Linked DNA regions of Mangrovibacterium diazotrophicum. The protein of the gene in region 1 interacts with the protein of each later gene in a pairwise test. Links are inferred from orthologs where the notes say so. Each region holds a gene or a part of one and is shown on either strand. Other genes may lie near its edges. The genes, in order: rlmB and BC643_RS07920.

Region 1 (10,919 bases):
AAAATGTTTGGTAACGTCTGTGTATATGACGGGTGTATTATATATCGCTTATAACGGCGATTTCCCAAAGCTCCATCAACCGACCGTTCCAATGAATTTTCAGCGTTATTTGGTGCTTTCGTTTTTGCAAGAGATAGATTTCGGTTCACGGGTATTCGGGCTTGGTTGTTTTATTCTTTTCGATTCCCAATTTAACATTAAAATGCTTAATTGCTTCTTTTCCTATTTGGTAATTATCAACAAGAGTTGAATATTGGTTGGGGTTGGCCGCAGATAAACAAAGACAAGGCAATTATCATTTGATCATGAGCAATTGGTTTTGCACGGTCATGATCATTTGATAACGGCTCCGCTGGCAGTTGGGCGAGCAATTATCATTTGATAACGCCTCCAAAAAATGATTGGACAAGCAATTATCATTTGATAATAGCTTCCCCGGGAGTTGGTCGACCAATTATCATTTGATCATGCCCTCTCCAACGCGTTGGGCGGCCAATTATCATTTGATAATGCCTCCACCAAACCATCGGACGAGTAATTATCATTTGATAACAGGAGAAATTGGTGGTTTTGCTGGTTAAGCATTTTCTAATTAATCCAACGCATCCATCACCCTGAAGAGTAGTTGCTTGTTGGTTTCGATTAGCTGGTAGCCCCGGCGGATTTCTTCAGCCGATTGCACAAACGGTGCGTCAATGAGGTGGTGGCTAAAAACGTCGAGCATCCCGTCGATGGCGTCTTCGGTTACTTCGAGGTGGCATTGCAGCGCCAGCACTTTGGTGCCAATCGCAAACGATTGGTTGGGGGTGACTTCCGAATAAAACAGGCGTTTGGCTTGCGGCGGCAGATCGAAAGTGTCGCCATGCCAGTGGAAGACGACGGTTTCGTCGGGGAAAGCCTTCAAAAGTTCTGTGTTTTTCCCTTCTTCGGTTTTATAAATCGGGAACCAGCCAATCTCGGGCTGTTTTCCCGGGTAAACCCGCTGCCCCAGCGCTGCGGCCAGTAACTGCGATCCCAGGCAAATGCCAACCACTGTTTTGCCGTTGTCGACAGCCGTGCGGATGAACTGCTTTTCTTCCTTCAACCACGGGTGTTCGGCTTCGTCGGTCACGCTCATCGGGCCACCCATAATTACCAGCCGGTCGAAGCTGTCGAGTGGGGGAAGGATGGAGTTCGCTTCGTAAAAACGGGTGTAGTTTACGCTGCAGTTGTTGGCTGCAAACCATTCGGTGAGGGCGGCCGGGCCTTCAAAAGGCACATGCTGTAAAACGTGGATGCGGAGTGGGTTCATGGTTTTTTATTTGGATATCCGAAGGTATAAAATCGCGCCCGAAGTTTGCAGCGCCGCTTTCGTCGAATTAACGGTTTCTTTAGATGTTTCTGTTATCTTTGCACTTCAAAATTTTTGGAATCTCGATTCACAGGAATTATTTGTAGGGGCAAATTGGCGCAAGTAGCAGCCGATTCAACTCTCCCATTCCGGCTATGGCCGGAATCTCCCTCCCTTGGAAAGGGAGGGCCGGGGTGGGTAATTCTTCGTAACGGGAACAAAAAGAGACTCAATTTTAAAAAGGGCTTATGATTTCGGTTGACCAGTTGGTGGTGAGTTTTGGTGGTTTTGATTTGTTTAAAGGCGTGTCGTTCCTGATTACGCCCAAGGACCGTATCGGTTTAACCGGTAAAAACGGGGCCGGCAAGTCGACCATGCTGAAGATGTTAGCGGGTAAGCAAAACCCGAGCGAAGGAACCATCTCGATGCCGAAAGATGTACGCATTGGTTACCTGCCGCAGCACATGGTGGTGTCGAACGACAAGACGGTTTTCGAGGAAACCAGAACAGCTTTCGACGAGATCCTGTCGATGAAAAACGAGATCGACAGCCTGAACCACGAAATTGCAACCCGCGAGGATTACGAATCGGACAGCTACATGAACCTGATTCACCGGGTAACCGACCTGAATGATCGTTACCTGATGTTTGGCGGGAATAACATGGAAGCCGAAATTGAGCAAACCCTGAAAGGTTTGGGTTTCGAGCGGAAGGACTTTACGCGCCACACGTCGGAATTCAGCGGGGGCTGGCGCATGCGGATCGAGTTGGCAAAAATCCTGCTCCGCCGGCCGGATGTGTTTTTACTCGATGAGCCGACCAACCACCTCGACATTGAGTCGATCCAGTGGCTCGAAGATTTCCTGAGCAGCTACAGTGGTGCCGTGGTGCTGGTTTCGCACGACCGCGCCTTCCTGGACAATGTTACTAACCGGACGGTTGAGATTTCACTCGGCCGCATTTACGACTATAAAGCCAACTACAGCAAATACCTCGAACTGCGCAAGGAGCACAAGGAGACGCAGCTGGCAGCCTACCGCAACCAGCAAAAGCTGATTGAAGAGACGGAGCAGTTCATCGAGCGGTTCCGCTACAAAGCTACCAAGGCTGTGCAGGTTCAATCGCGCTCGAAGATGCTCGAAAAGCTGGACCGTATTGAGGTGGAAGAAGAAGATAATTCGCGCCTGAACATCAAGTTTCCGCCGGCGATCCGGTCGGGTACTGTGGTGGTTGAATGTAAACACCTGTCGAAAAGCTACGGCAATTTCGAGGTGTTGAATGATATTGATTTGGTGATTGAGCGGGGCGATAAAGTCGCTTTTGTTGGAAAGAACGGCGAAGGAAAAACAACCCTGGCGAGGGTAATTTTGAGCGAGCTGGAACACACCGGTGAGCTGAAGATTGGCCACAATGTGAAGGTGGGCTACTTTGCCCAAAACCAGGCCCAGCTGATGGATGAAAACCTTACTGTGCTGGAAACCATCGACCAGATTGCTGTAGGCGATGTTCGCACCAAAATCCGCGATATTTTGGGGGCTTTCATGTTCTCGGGCGAAGATGTGGATAAGAAAGTGAAGGTGCTTTCCGGTGGCGAGCGCACCCGTTTGGCCATGATCCGTTTGATGCTGGAGCCGGTGAACTTCCTCGTGATGGACGAACCGACCAACCACCTGGACATGCGCTCGAAAGAGATGCTGAAAAACGCTTTGGCCGAATACGACGGAACCGTGCTGGTTGTATCGCACGACCGTGAATTCCTGGATGGTTTGGTGAAGTGCGTTTACGAATTCAAGAATAAGAAAGTGAAGCAGCACCTTGGCGGTATCTACGATTTTTTGCAAAAGAAAAAGCTGGAATCGCTGAAAGAGCTGGAGCAGAAAGTACCGAACGCTTCACAATCAGCGAAGCCGGAGGAAAAGAAAGTTGCACAACAGGAAAGTACGCTGAGCTACGAAGAGCGGAAGGAAATCAATAAAGCCATCAGCAAACTCGAAAAGTCGGTTGAGCAATCGGAAAACGAGATTGCCCGCCTTGAGGATGAGATCGCGGCGATGGATGAAAAAATGGCCAATCCTGAAAGCATGAGCGATCCGTCCATCTTTGAGCAATACGAAAAGCTGAAAAAGGATTTGGAAGCGGTGATGGAACAGTGGGCCGAATACACCGAAGAGCACGAAAATTTGCTGAAACAAAAGACCTGGTAGAAGGAAGGTAAAAGGCAGAAGTCAAAAGTAGAAAGTATAAAGTCAAAAGTAAAAAGGAGTTGGAGTCGCAGTGGCAGTCGCAGTTTTTAGGTAGCGAATTTGGAATTTGAAACCTGGAACTCGTAACTTGAAACTCATAACTCGAAACTCTCAGAACATCATAACTCGCACAAAATGTATAACAGAGACAGAGCACCAAAGCAAAAGTCGGACGATATGATTTTCGGTATCCGTGCCATAATCGAAGCCATCAATTCGGGTAAAGAAATTGACAAGGTATTATTGCAAAAAGGGGAGCGGGGAGACCTTTTCAAAGAGGCGTTCGATCTGATTCGCCAGCATGAAATTCCTTTTCAGTATGTGCCGGTTGAAAAACTGAACCGCATTACCCGAAAAAACCACCAGGGGGTGATTGCTTTTGTGTCTCCCGTCACTTTTTATGATATTGAAAATTACCTGCCTACTTTGTTTGAAGAAGGTAAAAACCCGGTGATCCTGGTGCTTGACCAGGTAACGGATGTGCGCAACTTTGGTGCGATTGTTCGTACGGCAGAGTGTGCCGGTGTGGATGCTGTTTTGGTTCCGGATAAAGGTGCCGCGCGCATCAATGCCGATGCAGTGAAAACCTCGGCAGGAGCTTTGCACCTGGTGCCGGTTTGCCGTACAAAAGACCTGAAAAAATCGGTTCTTTACCTGCAACAATCAGGCTTGAAGATTATCGCGGCAACTGAAAAGTCGTCGGAAAATTACATCAAAACCGATTACAGCGGACCGGTAGCAATTGTAATGGGATCGGAAGAGTTTGGAATTGATCGCCAGATTCTGGACCTGGCGGATGATCGGGTTCAAATACCGATTTTGGGCAAGATTCAATCGTTAAACGTATCAGTGGCTGCCGGACTACTGGTTTATGAAGTTGTCCGGCAGCGAGCCGAGGCTAGTAGCTAATCGGCACCTGACGTTTGAACGTTTCTTCGAGCGAGATAAAGGTTTCGGTACTTGAAACGCCCGAAATCTTTTGAACTTTGTCGCTCAATATTTCTTTAAGGTGCTCGTTATCGCGAGCATACACTTTCACAAAAATGGCGTATGCACCAGTGGTGTAGTGGCATTCCACGATTTCGGGAATCGACTGCAGCATGGATGCTACGTCTTCGTAAAAGCCACCTTTTTCAAGGAATACACCCACGTAGGTACATGTTTTATAATCCACCTTTTTAGGATCGATTTGATAGCCAGAGCCTGTAATTACGCTCATTTCGATCATGCGATTAACGCGTTGGTGAACAGCTGCGCGTGATACGCCAACTTCAGCCGCTACATCTTTAAACGGAATACGGGCATTCTTGGTAATAATGTCAAGAATGTGTAAGTCTATCTGATCCAGATTGTTTCGTAATGTCATAATGTCGAAAAATCAAGTTTGATTTAATGGGGTAAAAATAAGCAATATTTAGCAAATAGAAATTATTTATACATATATTCTTTCATTTTGATTGGAGTTAACACAGCGATAATCTTGATGTAAGCATTTTGTTATTAGTATGTTGCGAGAGTGAGTTGTACCCGTATCATGAAAGAATATGACAAAAATCAGAATTTATTCTTTCAATTAGTAGTTTAAATTTTGAGGTTAGTTTTAAATTGCTATTTTTGCAATCGTAAATGTGTCAAATTGATATAGGCTGAAGATATTGAATTTGACTTCTCGCTAAAATTGTAGGATTCTTAACTAATTGACATTATGATGAAAAATGGTAAGCTGAGTTGGCTTCTCATTCTATTGGTATTGATTGTTGTCAGTATTGCAGGCGTATTTGTGCCCAGCGGCTTCGGTGGGCTTGATGATCCAAACATTGTAACCGGAGATGTAGCCTGGATGTTGACTGCTACTGCTTTGGTACTATTAATGACTCCCGGTTTGGCCTTCTTCTACGGAGGTATGGTAAATCCCAAAAATATTTTATCAACCATGCTGCAAAGCTTCATCGCCATGGGCGTTGTTAGTGTTGTGTGGGTTTTGGTTGGTTTCAGTCTGGCGTTCGGCGACAGCATCGGACCCGAAGGATATGGCCTTTTCGGTAATCCCGGAACCTTTTTCCTTTTCCGAAATGTGTGCGGCGCAACTGATCCGAATTTAAGCCCGACCATTCCGTTGGCTTTGTTCGCGATGTTTCAGTTGAAATTTGCCATCATCACACCTGCCTTGATTACCGGATCTTTCGCCGGACGGGTACGCTTCCGTGCGTACATGTTATTCATGGTTTTATTCACTTTATTTATATATGCACCTTTGTGTCACTGGACCTGGCATCCGAATGGATTCCTTCGTAACTGGGGAGTTCTCGATTTTGCAGGGGGTACCGTTGTACACATGTCTGCTGGTTTTGCGGCGCTTGCCGGAGCTATTTTTCTTGGTAAACGCAAGGATTTTGGCAAAGAGATGAAACCAGCCAACATTCCTTTTGTTCTACTTGGAGCAGGTATGCTTTGGTTCGGGTGGTTTGGCTTCAACGCCGGATCGGCTTTAGGAGCCAACTCAACAGCAGCTTTAGCGCTGATGAACACGAACACGGCTTCTGCTGCAGCTATGCTGGCTTATTTGTTCTACGACATGGCAAAAGGTAAAAAACCTTCGGGTATGGGTGCTGCCATTGGTTTGGTTGTAGGTTTGGTTGCCATTACGCCTGCCGCCGGTTTCGTGAATGTTGGTTCGAGCTTGTTTATCGGGGTTGCTGCTGCAATCGTGAGTAACATCGCTATCGAGCTGCGTTCGAAAACCCGCCTGGACGATACGCTGGATGTTTTCCCGGCACACGGTATGGGCGGTATTGTTGGTATGTTGCTGACTGCCGTGTTTGCACAGGAAGTCGGTTTGATCCATGGTGATCCTACAACATTCCTTTTCCACTTGGCGGCTTTGGTAATTGTTGGTATATTCACCTTCGGTGGATCGATGCTGATGTACAAGATTACCGACATGATTGTTTCGTTGCGCGTTTCTGCTCAGTCAGAGAAGATTGGTTTGGATATCAGCCAGCACAACGAATCGTACGATTTTGAATATAAAAGCGATAGTAAGCTTTAACGAGTCGCTCTTTTATATGCTCGAAACTCCCCTTGTCTCCGGGGAGTTTTTTTATGCCCTGAATTTCGGGCAACAAAAAAACCGTTCAGGAAATTGAACGGTTTTTTTAATATTCTTTGGATTCGTTACTTGATCGCAACTTGCCGCTTGAAATCCATTTCCAACGAAATGAATGTTTCTGTACGGGCAATTCCTTCAATTTCCTGGAATGCTTCGTCGATAAGCTTCTTTAAGTGCTTGTTGGTTTTGGTTTGAATCTTCACAAAAATGGCATACTGCCCAGTTGTGTAATGACATTCAACAACCTCCGGGATCTCGCGCAAAGCTTTGGCCACTTGTGAGTGGTATTTGGCTTTTTCAAGATAAACTCCCATATAAGCACAAGTGTTGTAACCCAACTTAGCCGGGTTAACGATGAACTCACTTCCCGAAACAACACCCAAATTTAAAAGACGCTGCACGCGCTGATGAATGGCTGCACCTGATACGCCGCATTCCCGAGCTACTTCAAGGAATGGAATACGGGCGTTCTTTGTTATAAGTTTGAGGATTTTCTCGTCCAGCTCATCAATCTGTGGTAGCGGTTCAATATGATCTTGGTTCATTGTGTAATTTTAATGTGAGATTGAAATTTGGAAGTATAAAAATACGATAAATGCTAAATATTCGATTCAAATTTTTCAATAATTGTAACCTATTGTGTTTAATAAATGAAAAAATGAAAACTCGCTTTCATTTTTTGCGGCTGCAAATGTATGATATTTTTATCAAATTCCGAATGACAATAACCGCGCCAAATAAATTTAATTATTGACAACTGTTCTCTTCTGCAGGTTCGCCAAATTTCGGCCCAATTCGTTGACATCATGGCCACTTGGGTTTTGGTAAACACGAAGGTCAAACTCGGGCAAAATAGCCAGAACATGATCGAAAATATCGGCTTGGATGCCCTCGTAATTTGCCCAGCGCTGGTCCTTGCTGAACACGTAAATTTCGATGGGAAGCCCTAATTCCGTGGGTTGCAGATGGCGCACCAGGAAAGTCATTTCTTCGTGAATATTCGGATTTTGACGTAGGTAGGCTTCCAGGTAGTGTCTGAAAATCCCGAGGTTGGTTTGGCGCCGACCATTATAAACATCTCCGTCCTGCACGTTCAGTTTTTCGTTGAATGACTTTATTTCTTGCTGTTTGTTGGTGATATAGTCTTTCAGAAGGTAAAAGTGACTCAGCTTCTCCAAAAGTTTTGGATCTGCAAAACGCACACTTTTCATGTCGATATTGATGGAACGTTTGATCCGGCGGCCACCGGATTCTTCCATTCCTGCCCAGTTGTTGAATGACTCAGATACCAATGCGTACGTTGGAATGGTGGTGATCGTTTTATCCCAGTTTTGGACTTTTACGGTGGTCAGTGAGATGTCGATTACGGTACCATCAGCTTTGTGGCTGGGCATTTCAATCCAGTCACCTGGTTTCAGCATTTTATTGGCCGACAGCTGGATACTGGCAACGAACCCGAGAATTGAATCTTTGAAGATCAACAACAAAACGGCAGCCATGGCACCCAGTCCTGCGAAAATACCCAAAGGTGATTTGCCAATCAGGATGGCGATCGCAAAAATCAGCGAAACAAAAATGATCAGGATTTGGACGAGCTGAATGTATCCTTTTATCGGCCGGGTTGCGGCGTAAGGCGTTGTTTGGTACATGTCGTTGACCGCGTTTGCAGTGCGCACAGCAGTCATCGCAAAGATGAACACGAAGTATACCCGCGCAATAACCGAGAGGATCGTTGAGACGATTTCGACACCCGAGAAGCTGTAAACGGCGTAAATAATAAATGCAGACGGAATGTGAGCGAGCGCGCTGAATACTTTTCGATCAATCAGGAAGTCGTCCCAGTCAGTTTTGGTTTTTTGAAACAGTTTGTGGATCAGCGAAACCAGGATCAGGCGGGTGAGCAGTTGCGCGGCAACCGCTGCTAGAATTAGCACAATGACACTGATGGTGATTGAAAAGGTCATTGCCCAGTGGTCGAGGATATTCAGTTCTTTAAAAAAGTCAAAAAGCCAAATGTTAAACTGTTTCATGATTTATGTTTTTTCTGAAGTCGGATTTTTATCTGTAATTTGAGGGTCTAAAAATAGCAATTTGCCCAAATTATGAAGCGGTCTCTTTTTATATTCATCATTCTTTTACTGTCGGTTAGTGGTTACACGCAGAAAACCTTTGAAAAATATTTCGAACCCAAAACCTTGCGGGTTGATTTTACCCTTGCGGGAGATAGTAAAAGCACCGAGCTTTTTCTGGAACAATTGAAGAAACAAGGATCTTGGGCCGGAAGTCGCACGCATTTGGTTGATGAGCGCAATTATGGCAATTTCCGTTGCAGTTTAACTGATGCCGAATCCCGAGAGGTGATTTATTCCAATGGCTTCGGTTCTCTTTTCCAGGAATGGCAAACAACAGCGGAAGCGGAGGAAATCAGCCGAAGCTATTACCATGTGCTATTGCTGCCTTTTCCGAAGCGGGATGTGAATTTCAAAATAGAAATGCGGAACTGGGATGGCGGTTACGAGGAGCTCATCAACCTACCGATTGATCCCCGGGATTATTTTATCGTGGACGAAGCGAAGCCGGATTACCCGGTGAAAACCATCATGGAAAACGGCAAGCACCAAAATAAAGTTGACCTGGTTTTTCTGCCAGAAGGATATACGGCTGATGAAATGGGCAAGTTTGAAGCCGACATCAAACGACTGATAGATTACATGTTTGCGATGTCGCCCTATGATAAGCACAAAACGGATTTCAATTTATATGCGGTGATGGTGCCGTCGGCAGAGTCAGGGACTGATATTCCTGGCGACAAAGTCTACAAGAATACCGCTTTCAATTCCACTTTTTACACTTTCGATTCTCCCCGGTATTTGACTACCCGTGACTTGAAGTCGGTGCATGATGCTGCTGCAGCAGCTGTTTACGACCAGGTTTATGTGCTGGTGAACTCGGCTACATACGGTGGAGGAGGCTTCTACAATTACCTGAACCTGACAAGTGTCGACAATGAGCGTTCCCCGCAGGTATTTGTGCATGAGTTTGGACACGGTTTCGCCGGTCTGGCCGACGAGTATTATTCGTCGGATGTATCTTATGAGGAATTTTACAATTTGAAGGTTGAACCTTGGGAGCCGAACATTACAACCTTGGTCGATTTCGATCGAAAATGGAAATCGATGATTGAGCCGGGAACTCCTCAGCCTACGCCAAGAACAGCAAAGTATAGCAAAGTGATTGGTGTATTTGAAGGTGGCGGTTACACGGCCAAAGGAATTTACAGTCCGATGATCGATTGCCGCATGAAGACCAACGAGGCTGCCGGATTTTGCCCGGTATGCTCCAAAGCCATTGAAGAAGCGATCCGCTTAAATTGCGAATAAGTCAACAGAGGTCATTTGCAGGCAGCACCGAAATCCCGGAGTAGTTGCGGGCAGTTTATTTTTGTCCGTTAGTGGGCACTTTGTACCATTTATTTACCGGAGTAGGGGGCGTATAATTTTTCAGGTACTCAATTGCCTCCGAGCTGTTGTTGGCATTATAGTAGAGGTCGCGGTAGGCAGGTTTGGCAAAGTTCTCGTCGAATGAGCGTTCGAACTGGCGGAACAGGTCGTCATAAAAACCATTTGTATTCATAAAAACGATTGCCTTATCGTGGTAGTCCAGCTGTTTCAGTGTGATCACCTCCAGAATTTCTTCCAATGTTCCAAATCCTCCGGGAAGCGCCACGAAAGCGTCAGAAAGATCCCGCATCAGTGCTTTGCGTTCCATCATGTCTTTGGTGACGTACAACTCGCGGGCATGCTCCGAAACCAGGTTGTGACCCTTCAGTTTTTCGGGAATGATGCCGATGGTATGCGCGCCGTGCTCCTGCGCTTTTTCGAGCATGCTGTGCATTAACCCAACATTGGCCCCGCCGTTGACGAGCGTCTGGTTGGTATCTCCGATCAGGCGGGCCAGCTCAATGGCTTCGTCCACGTAGATTTTTTCCAGCGCGTTACTGGAGGATGCAAAAACACAAATTTTCATCTTTTTAAAGTCTTGAGTAATGAGACATGATTCCTGAGAAAAAAAAAGAGTCATGAGCCTGGAGATTTTAGTCTCGTTACTCATGACTCTCAGCTTATGACTTTTTATTAAGCATCGATGTTTGCGTACACCGCATGATCTTCGATAAACTGGCGGCGTGGCGGAACTTCGTCGCCCATCAGCATGCTGAAGACATGGTCGGCTTCAGCCG
Region 2 (10,841 bases), on another replicon or contig:
CTACAGATGACTGTGCAGAAACGGTCGCGGTAAAACCAGCGACCAAAACGAAAATAAAAAATATCAGAATCGCATTTTTCTTCATGTCTTTCATTTTAATAATTTCATATTCCTCAGTAAATTACAAAATTAGCGACAACAAGTCAACGCTTTTCGACGTAGCAAGATCAAAAAGTATCTATTAAACGACTACTAATTTTCATTTTAACGCTAACTGTAAAAAACGAATTATGAAACAAAACATGGGTGTTGCGGACAGATTGATCCGCGTAGTTATTGCAGCAATCATTGCTGTACTTTATTTCACAGGAACGATCTCCGGCACAATTGGTATTATTTTATTGATTCTGGCGGCAGTTTTCGTCCTAACGAGTTTAGTTCGTTTTTGCCCCCTTTATAAGCCAATGGGAATAAACACATCAAAAAAGAAAGCATAAACGCCACGCTGTAAAAGAAAAGATCCGGCACTTTGAAAAGGCCGGATCTTCTGTTCGGATATTTTTGTAATCGATCTAATTCTCGGAAACAGACTCGTCAGCGACAGGTGCTTCTTCAACAACTGCTTCTTTTACCGGAACGTTCTTGAGGGTCTCAACCATGAAATCCCAGAATTTCGCAACCGATGGGATATTTACTTTCTCATCAGGCGAGTGCGGGAAGCGAATTGTCGGACCGAAAGAAATCATATCCCACTTCGGATAAGTACCTCCCAAGATTCCACATTCCAGCCCGGCATGAATGGCTTTAATCTCCGGGATTTTACCATACTTCTGCTCGTAAACCGCTTGCATGGTTTTCAGAATTGGTGATTCCATATTCGGGTTCCAGCCCGGGTAAGCTCCGCTGAATTTCACCTTAGCACCAGCCATTGAGAAGAGGGCTTTCATGCGTTGTCCGAAATCAGCTTTCACACTGTCGATGGAACTACGCATCAGGAAAGCCAATCTGATTGTTTTGTGTTTCGCGTCGGATTTCACAACGGCCAGATTAGACGAGGTTTCCACCAGCCCCGGCATACTGTCTGACATCCGAATGACACCGTTCGGGCAAGCCAAAATCGATTTGGTCAGACGCAACTGCGTGCGCTTGTCAATCAACTTCGAGATCACATCTTCCGGCTCAAGGACAATCTTCATATCCGGTTCTCTCAGCTCAAATTCAGCCTTGATTTCCTTTTCGAGTTTTGCCACCAACTTGGTCAGCTTGTCCCATTTCTTCTTTTTCACTGCCAATAAGCCAAATGCCTCACGAGGGATCGCATTCCGAAGGCTTCCGCCATCAATGCTGATCAGTCGGGCACCGCACTTCTCAAAGGCCATGTTCAGGATACGGAAAAATACTTTATTGGCATTTGCCCGTTGCAGGATGATATCCATACCCGAGTGGCCGCCTTTCAGACCAGTCACGCTCAACCGGCCACCGATGAAATTCTTCGGCATTTCCTTCTTCTTGAATTCAAACTCGACTGTCAGGTCTTCACCGCCGGCACAGCCAACGTACAATTCGCCTTCGTCTTCCGAGTCGGTATTCAGCATGATTTCACCTTTCATGACACCGGCTTTCAGCCCTTCGGCACCGTCCATGCCGGTCTCTTCGGTTGCAGTAAACAAAGCCTCAATCGGCCCGTGTTCCAACGATGTGGAAGCCAATACGCCCATAACAGCCGCTGCACCAATCCCATTGTCGGCACCAAGCGTTGTGCCATTGGCTTTCACCCAATCCTCGTCGATGTAAGTCTCGATTGGATCGGTTACAAAGTCGTGTTCCTTATCGCTGTTTTTCTGCGGCACCATATCCAGGTGAGCTTGAAGAATCACACCTTTTTTGTCCTCGAAACCGGGAGTTGCCGGCTTGCGGATGATGATGTTTCCTGCTTTATCTTTCGTTGTTTCCAACCCCAGGTTCACGCCAAAGTTGTAGACGTATTCCTGTACTTTTTCTTCGTGATGCGATGGACGCGGAATTTGCGTCAGCGCATAGAAATTTTCCCAAAGCGCCGTGGGCTCGAGCTTGCTAATTTCGTTACTCATTGGGTTTCAAATTATTTTATATTTTCAGACTGCCAGATTCTCAGATTACCGGACAAGACTTATCACCATCTTCCAAACTGGCTCAACAATTTAGTTCCGTACATTCGGAACTAACAATTCAACATTTTCACTCAAATCCGGTTCAGATTATTTTGTGCTTATACTTTTAATCGCACCTGTTTCGGGGTGAAAGAGGATATGATGGGTTCCATCGAGCAATTCTTCGGGAACGGATAAAACAGTTCCATACTGCGCAATATCCAAACGGGTGAAGGCCATCAGGCTGACACCATTCATCAGTCGCAGCTCAGCCTTGCCTGGTGTTCGGTAATAAACTTCGCTCGAACTTGCCGCTGTCGACTTCAATTTGCTTTGCGATGCAGCCAAGCCATCCAGTTTTTTCAGCTCAATTTGCATCGGCTTTCCACTTAAATCGGTTTTTGGAAGCACCCCTTTGGTATCCGAGAAACGGAAAACCACCTCTCCCGAGGCCGAATTATTGTCGGGAATGAAATCGAAGGTATAGTGATAAGTCCCGGTGTAGCTTTTTCCAATGAACAGCGAAACGTATTCGTCTTCGAGCTTGCCCAGTTCTTCAACCATCACATTGTAGGCTTTGCCATCAGGTAATTGCTCATCGTATCCGTTCGCCAATGTTTTGAAACGACGTTTGCGCAACTTTGTTACCGTGTGGGCAGCTTCCTGCGCTTTTTCCTGCAAAGTTTTCGCAACCAGCACATTTCTGGAAGTCGAGTCCGGTTTCTCGAAGAACGGATTCATCGACAAATCTTTAAATGGGAAATCAGGCACAGGTTGATCTTCCAGGAACGTTGTTACGGGGGCAGCCATCGCTGTCGATTCTGACTGTGCATTAATTCCGGCAATGACTCCTTCCGGCGTTAAGCTAACCAAAGCTCCGGCCCAACCTTTGGCTTTGTAAACGCAATCCGGATCCGGCTCGCTGAAAGTTTCCACCTCCACTCCGGTAATTGTCCATTGTTCGCGATCGGCCATCGGCGCATTCTTCAATCCCAGCATCGCTTCGGCAAATTGGGCATATGGCCCGGCAAAAAGCTTCTCCCGGGTTGCCGTTACGTGTATCCGGATTCCTGTTCGCGGGAGGCTGTAAACGACTCCGTCAGTCATTGCGGGAGCCGTATTCTTATCGCTTCTTTGTGCCTCGGTTTGCAGGCAAATACCAGCGAGCAGAAAAAATAAAATGAATCTGAATTTCATGGTCTTCGTGTTTAATTTCATGGTTCTGTTCTCTTTGTTTTCGATCAAGAGAAATTTGAAAAAGGATTTTTAATCTCAGAATACTAAAATTTTCATTTTAACATTCGGCGAACCCAAAAGTAATGAATCGGGAATCAAATGCGCTATCAATTGATTTAAAATTGTCGGTCATTCGCTTTCGCCTATCAGCGAAAATCCTGTCAATCGTCATCCCCTGCCCTTTTACAATCTAATTTATTCAAAAGTCTTTTAGTTGACAGAACGCCTTCCCTAGGTTTTCAGTGATGTCTCCCGCGATCAACGACTCGTATCCATACGATTGGGCTGCCAGGTCACCAGCAAGGCCGTGCAACCAGACCGCCAATAAAGTAGCTTCCACCGCCGTGTAGCCTTGCGCCAACAGCCCCAAAACAATACCGGTCAGCACATCACCGCTACCGGCGGTGGCCATTCCCGGGTTGCCGGTAGTGTTGAAACAAACGTTACCATCCGGAAAGCTCACACTGGTAAATGCGCCTTTCAACGCGACTACGACTTTGTATTTTTGAGAAAACTCCCGCTGCAATTGCAATCGCGTGTACGAATCGGCAAAAGGCCCGACCAGCCGCTCAAACTCTTTTGGGTGTGGTGTCAGCACGGTATGTTCGGGCAACAGCTCGTACCATTCCGGGTGAGCAGCCAGAATATTGATCGCATCGGCATCGATCACCAATGCCCCAGGTTTTGCCAACAACAATTCACGCAACGCCCGCTGCGAGTTTGGCTTTGTGCCGATTCCGGGCCCAATACCAACTGCCGAAAACTGCTCTAACTTCGGAAACTCGGTGAACATCAAATCCGAAGCGTCGATGGAGCACATGGCTTCCGGAACGGCCGTCTGGAGAATCGGCGCACCCGAGTGCGGCACATGCGTGGTCAGTAAACCCGTACCGGAGCGCAAGCAAGCTTTTGATGCCAACACGGCGGCTCCCATTTTTCCGTAGGCTCCGGCAATCAACAAAGCATGCCCGTAGGTTCCTTTGTGCGAAAAGCGCGCGCGACTCTTCAGCTTCCCCGCTACAAAACCAGCGGAAGCAAAACCATAGGGCGTTTCGAATTTGGATATGGCTTCGGGGTGAAGACCAATCGGCAGCACCTCCCATTCGCCCAAAATGGCTTCGTGTTCAGGAAAGAAGAAACTGAGTTTCGGGAACTGGAAAGTGAGCGTGAAGTTGGCCCGGATAACATGATCCAGATTATTGCTTGAATTGTCTTCTGCAAACAAACCACTCGGGATATCGATTGCCAGAATTTCGGCCGAAGAATGATTCAAATAAGCAACGAGTTCAGCGGCAACTCCCTCCAACGGCCGATTTAAGCCAGAGCCAAATAAACCATCAATGATCAAAGCGCCGGATTCAACTTCAGGGAAATCGCTTTCAACCTGCATATACGAAACCCCAACTTTGCCTTGTTCTTTCAAACGCTCTTCATTTACCTCCGGTGATCCTTTCAGCGGCTTTCCAAAGTCGAGTATGAAAACGGAGCAGGAATAATCGTATTCAGCCATGAGACGCGCAATGGCCAGTGCATCGCCGCCATTGTTGCCTGGACCAACGAAAAACAAAAGCTTCCGTTCGTTCGAAATGCGCTGAATCATCCAGTTCACGATTTGCAGCGATGCCCGTTCCATTAAATCGATATCTGCAATGGGTTCATTTTGGATGGTAAATTCATCAATCGAAGCAATCTGTTTACTTGAAAATATCTTATTCATAAAATCTCGCTTTAAACTTTTTTGCAGCCTTTCTGCGTCCTGTTGATCTGAATCCCAATTGCTGAAACCCCGAAGAATAAAACCGAATATTTCTATCAAAATTCAGAAAATTATCTCGAAATTCGAACATTATACGGCAGAAGAATGTCAAAAGCATGACAAGATTCAACAAATTGTTTATCGATAATTGATACTTTTGCTGGCTATAAAACAAAATTATTCGGAAAATATGAGTGTAGATAAGAACAAAGCTTTCTTTGGACATCCACTTGGTTTGTCAACGCTGTTCGCCAGTGAGATGTGGGAACGGTTCAGTTACTATGGCATGCGTGCCTTGCTGGTACTTTTCCTGACTGCAACATTCGCCTCCGGCGGATTTGGAATGAACGAACAGGATGCCTTCACCATTTATGGTATTTTCACCGGTTTGGTTTATGTGACTCCAATTATCGGCGGTATTCTGGCCGACAAGGTTTTGGGGCAACGTAAGTCGATTTACATCGGTGGCTTGACAATGGCAACCGGACAGTTCCTGCTGTCGGCAAGTGCGTGGATCCACGGAAGCGATGTTGATTTGGAATTCCGACAAACTTTATTTTATGCAGGTTTGGGTATTCTGATTGCCGGTAACGGCTTTTTCAAACCCAACATCTCGACGATGGTTGGTGAATTATACGACAACAACGACCCACGCAAAGATGGTGGTTTCACCATTTTCTACATGGGGATTAACCTTGGAGCATTCCTGTCGCCGCTGGTAGCAGGTAAGCTGGGGGAGCAAGTTGCATGGCAATACGGGTTCCTTTCAGCCGGTGTCGGTATGGTGATCGGAACCATTTGGTTTTTCCTGCGCAGTCATACGCTGGGGCACATTGGTATGCCTCCGAAAGTAAAAGCTGAACGCGTTCGTTTGGTTGTGAAAGACTGGTTCGGCATTCTCACTTACTGGGGATGTGTTGTCGCACTGATTTTCGGTGTAATCCTCGGATGGAGCGCACTTCCATCAATGGTAACAACCATCATTATCTACGTACTTGCGATCGGTGGTGTCCTCATTCTGGCAACAAATATCTTCAAAGGCACATCGGGTAAAGCTGAATGGTCAAGAATTGGTGTAATCCTCATCCTGGCTTTGTTCAACATTTTCTTCTGGGCCGGATTCGAACAAGCTGGTACAACATTTAATATTTTTGCCCGCGACAATACTCAGCGTATGATCGGTAGCTGGGAAATCCCGGCAACCTGGTTCCAATCGATCAACGCGATCTACATCGTTATTTTTGCACCAATCTTCAGCGTGCTTTGGACTATTCTGGACAAACGCAAACTGAATCCGAATACACCGATGAAATTTGCCTGGGGTATGATTTTCCTCGCAACCGGTTTTGTGGTAATGGCTTTAGCCTTTACTCGTTCAACACATGGCGACGCTGTTCGTTTGGTTAGCCCGCTTTGGTTATGCCTGGTTTATATGCTACACACATTCGGCGAACTTTGTCTTTCTCCAATCGGACTTTCAATGGTGACCAAATTATCGCCTCCGAAACTTGTATCTACCATGATGGGAATCTGGATGGGATCGTTTGCTGCAGGTAACTTCGTGGCTTCGCAAATGAAAGCAATCTCGCTTAAATTGCAAGAAGCGATGGGTGCTGACATCCAGGTATTCTGGATGATTGCCATCCAGTCGGCTATCATCGCTGTTATCCTCGTTATTTTATCACCGTGGCTGAAGCGCATGATGCACGGTATCAAATAAGAAATCGCTCAACACACTGCATACAAACCCGGTCCAATTCGACCGGGTTTTCTTTTTCCACTAAACCTGATCTACAACAGCATAAGTCGAACAAGTAGATTTTTCGCGTATATTTATTTCAAACATTTGTCCGTTTAATCTAAAATTAAGACTTATGGCAAAAGTGGTTGTTCTCGGTGCCGGAATCTCGGGCCACACCGCCGCATCGTTCCTCAAAAAGATGTTGGGAAAAAAGCACGAGGTTGTTGTTATTTCGCCAAACAGTTATTACCAGTGGGTTCCTTCAAACATATGGGTGGGCGTTGGCCGAATGACTGTTGAACAGGTTCGGTTTCCGCTAAAAAAAGTATACGACAAATGGGGTATAATCTTCAAGCAAGCCAAAGCATTGGAGTTTTATCCGGAAGGCGATTCGCAGTCCGAGTCTCCCTTTGTTACGATTGAATATGTTGCAAACGAACAAAAAGGTCAACACGAAAAGGTAACATACGATTACCTGGTCAACGCCACTGGCCCAAAATTGAACTTCGATGCAACGCCGGGACTAGGCCCCGGAAAGTTCTCATATTCCGTTTGTGCATACGATCATGCAGCCCATGCCTGGGAAGCGTTGCACAAAGCGATGGAGGCCATGAAAGCCGGTAAAAAGCAGCGCCTGCTAATCGGAACCGGGCACCCAATGGCCACTTGTCAGGGTGCAGCGTTTGAGTATGCGCTGAATATTGCTTTCGAACTGAAACGTGCAAAACTAAGCCATATGGCTGAAATCACCTGGATTTCCAACGAATACGAATTGGGCGATTTCGGCATGGGTGGCGCCTTTATCAAACGCGGCGGATACGTCACTCCAACCAAGGTCTTTACGGAATCCGTGCTAACCGAAAATAACATTAAATGGATCAAACGGGCTGGCGTAACAAAACTGGAAGAGGGCGTGGCACATTACGAGACTCTGAACGGCGAACAAAAAACCGCGGAGTTTGATTTTGCCATGTTAATTCCGGCATTCAAAGGACAGGATTTCAAAGCATTCTCGAAAACCGGCGACGACATCACGTCGAAGGTATTTGCCGCAAACGGATTCATGAAAGTAGACGCCGATTACACCCCTCGGGACTATGAAGACTGGAGCATCGCAGACTGGCCCCAAACCTACCAAAGTCCCGCTTACCCGAACATGTACGCCACCGGCATTGCTTTTGCGCCTCCTCATGGAATCTCAAAACCTATGAAAAGCCCTTCAGGTCTTGCCATCACTCCAGCACCTCCAAGAACCGGCATGCCATCGGGTGTTACAGGCAAGATTGTCGCTCAAAATATCTCACACTTCATCAAGCACGGCGGAACAGAACACAAACATACCGCGAGCATGGGACGGATGGGTGCTGCCTGTATTGTCTCGGCGGGCTACAGCATGACAAAAGGCCTGGGTGCTACGATGACCGTTTCACCGATTGTGCCCGACTGGCAGCGATTCCCCGACTGGGGACGCGATATAAAAGCAACTGTGGGTGAAGTTGGTCTGGCCGGCCACTGGATCAAACTTTTCCTGCACTACATGTTTATTCACAAAGCCAAAGGCTACCCGTTCTGGTGGCTTCTTCCAGAATAATTAAAACAGACAACCATGGAAAATAAAAAAGAAATAAAAGCTTACAAAGACGAGTTTTACCCTCCGGTTCCGACCAAAGCAACTAAATACTGGCGTACGAATTTCATCTACCAGATATACAAGTTTTTGAGGCTGAACTACAAGATTATGAGAATTGTAGTGAAAGGCCATTCTTAGTTTTATGGATTTATACTGAAAAAGGGGCATCAGATTTCTGATGTCCTTTTTTCCGGGGAAAATCAGTCCACGCAAAGCCGCGAAGCAGCAAAGCTGTTCGTTACTATTCTATTGAGCAGCTACGAATTGAAAACCTGACAAATTGTGACAACAGCACAACAGTCTTCCGGAAAACATGCAACTTTCATCCCTTTTGGTATCCTGCCAGAATCATGATCTTTTTTTCTAAAACCCATTGATGGAATTATAAAAACGCAACTGCTTTTCGAGCACTTCTACTTTTTCCATTTTGAATCCCTTTTTTGCAGCATGCTGCAAGGGTTGGCTGTAAATCGCATCAATCTCCATCGGGCGTTTGAAGTCGTAATCCAGTTTCATACTCGGTGCGTAGGGTGTCATTTTCGCCGTCATTTCGATCATCTTATCAGCGAACTCCCGCTTCAGCGAAACACCGCAAGCATTGGCTGCATCAATCACCTCGTACATCATCTCATGGGCCAGTTTCCGGCTCGAGTCCACGTTCATGATTCGATCTGTTGTTGAATTCAGAACAACCGTCAATCCGTTGAAAGGAACATTCCATACCAACTTCTGCCAGCGGGCAAAATACAGATCTTCTGCAATCTGGCAAGGCACTCCTGCCTGTTTAAAATCTTCTCCAACCTTTTCCAACACCGACTTGTCTTTCAAATTATAGGATCCTAAGATTAGTTTACCCAAATCGAGGTGATGAATGTGGCCGGGACCAATTTTATTGGAACAAATGAAAGCCAGGCCACCTGCAATTTGAATATCCGGCATCATCTCTCTCAGTTCATCTTCAATCCCCAAACCGTTTTGGATCAAAATGACGACACTATTCTCATGCAGCAAAGGCTGAAGAAGCGACTTCAGAAGCCCGTTATTGGTTGTTTTCAGACATACCAAAACTACGTCTGCTTTCGGCATTGAGCTGGTCGAATTGTAGGCTGCGACCGGCTTGAGCAAAAAATCACCGGAAACGGAATCCACACGCAAACCCTGCTGTTTTACCTGCTCATAATCCGAATTAAAAAGGAAGTCAACCTGTTTACCTGCTTCAGCAAGTTTCCCGCCATAGAAACCTCCTAAGGCCCCTGTTCCAACTACTGCATAACGAAGATCCATCATGTCATTTAATTTTACACAAAATTAGTCGCCACCTGTCGCAATGCCCAACCACAAACTGCAAAATTAATGGTTCGTAACACAAACTTATCGCCATAAAAAAAGGGAGCCCATCGGACTCCCTTTCATATATCTCAAATTAATCGAAATTAATCAGCAATAGGTTTCATCGGATCTGCACCTAACGAACCTTTCAATTCATCCAGGTATGAAGGGCTACTAACCGATTCCAGTTTCGTTTTGGCCAACGCTAATTTTGAAGGCAAGTCCAAACGAACAGCTGTTGCGGCGAAGTTTTTGCGGCTCAAAATATCTTCGATATAAGCCACGTTTTTCGTCCACAATGCAACATCGCGTTTTTGTTTTTCAACCAGGCGAGCTTTGTACCAGTCACTGCTCAAAACAGCTTCAGGTGTAAACATTTCGCGAATTTCCGGATCATTGCGGTCTTTTCCTTTGTAAGTTCCGTCGATCATGATGTGTACCAACGCTTTCAACGGTGGGCACAACAGCTCAACAGATCCGTCCTTGATCAAACCTTCGGCCACACGTTTTTGAGTGATTGAAAGGTTGTCGATTGACGCAACGAACATTTCCATATCCTGCAATTCAGGACGCAACATGTCTTCGCTGAATACAGCATCCGGTTTACTGAAGATACGAGCCATGAAGTTCTTCACGAATTTCACGGTAATCCGGTAACCCAACAAGCTGGCGTCTACTTTGCGACCTTTGTAGTCAAAGTCTTCCACTTTTTCCATGTAACCGTTTTCGATCAGGAATTTCGGATCGCGTTCTTCAACAGACATACGACACCAGATTTCCGGGATCAACAAGCTCACGTCGTGATCAACTTTGTATTTTGGTCCAACGTAACCGGCAGCAGTACTGAAACCACCGTATCCGGTCAGGATGTACGACAGGAACGCGTTGTTCAGGTCGGTTGACGGCAACAGGTTGTTGAACGGTCCTTTGGTCAAAGCACCTTCTGAACCGAAACCGGTTGTAGATGGAGATTTACCAGTGATTGAACACATGAAATCGATGAACAATTCTGGTAATTCCTGGTAGTGGATCGGGCTGTAAACGGCCAACGGCGGAACGTTGTTCTCAGGCTCGGCCGGG

What was found.
Region 2: the proteins of rlmB (region 1) and BC643_RS07920 interact in binary tests that used the Escherichia coli proteins (3 or more experiments, as listed by UniProt). The link is inferred for Mangrovibacterium diazotrophicum from one-to-one orthologs.

Annotation. Positions count from the first base shown.
Region 1 is NZ_RAPN01000006.1:219,541-230,459, reverse strand. Bases 2,695-5,595 are described here. They hold rlmB (23S rRNA (guanosine(2251)-2'-O)-methyltransferase RlmB), read left to right. Parts: upstream 2,695-3,708; coding sequence 3,709-4,482; downstream 4,483-5,595. Other genes in these bases: BC643_RS23200 (ammonium transporter), read left to right, coding at 5,279-5,595; BC643_RS23205 (Lrp/AsnC family transcriptional regulator), read right to left, coding at 4,472-4,939; BC643_RS23215 (ABC-F family ATP-binding cassette domain-containing protein), read left to right, coding at 2,695-3,534. In the rest of the region: BC643_RS23220 (type 1 glutamine amidotransferase), read right to left, coding at 593-1,291; more of BC643_RS23215, read left to right, coding at 1,579-2,694; more of BC643_RS23200, read left to right, coding at 5,596-6,622; BC643_RS23195 (Lrp/AsnC family transcriptional regulator), read right to left, coding at 6,748-7,227; BC643_RS23190 (mechanosensitive ion channel family protein), read right to left, coding at 7,426-8,712; BC643_RS23185 (M64 family metallopeptidase), read left to right, coding at 8,785-10,062; BC643_RS23180 (LOG family protein), read right to left, coding at 10,118-10,708; gyrB (DNA topoisomerase (ATP-hydrolyzing) subunit B), read right to left, coding at 10,816-10,919. UniProt on the Escherichia coli protein: Specifically methylates the ribose of guanosine 2251 in 23S rRNA.
Region 2 is NZ_RAPN01000001.1:2,024,376-2,035,216, forward strand. What follows is about bases 2,764-5,586. They hold BC643_RS07920 (NAD(P)H-hydrate dehydratase), read right to left. Parts: upstream 5,023-5,586; coding sequence 3,505-5,022; downstream 2,764-3,504. Other genes in these bases: BC643_RS07915 (DUF4831 family protein), read right to left, coding at 2,764-3,266; BC643_RS07925 (peptide MFS transporter), read left to right, coding at 5,252-5,586. Also shown: BC643_RS07900 (hypothetical protein), read right to left, coding at 1-85; BC643_RS07905 (YgaP family membrane protein), read left to right, coding at 231-437; BC643_RS07910 (aminoacyl-histidine dipeptidase), read right to left, coding at 513-2,030; more of BC643_RS07915, read right to left, coding at 2,178-2,763; more of BC643_RS07925, read left to right, coding at 5,587-6,781; BC643_RS07930 (NAD(P)/FAD-dependent oxidoreductase), read left to right, coding at 6,936-8,393; BC643_RS23385 (hypothetical protein), read left to right, coding at 8,409-8,570; BC643_RS07935 (putative 2-dehydropantoate 2-reductase), read right to left, coding at 8,796-9,719; BC643_RS07940 (hypothetical protein), read right to left, coding at 9,866-10,841. UniProt on the Escherichia coli protein: Bifunctional enzyme that catalyzes the epimerization of the S- and R-forms of NAD(P)HX and the dehydration of the S-form of NAD(P)HX at the expense of ADP, which is converted to AMP.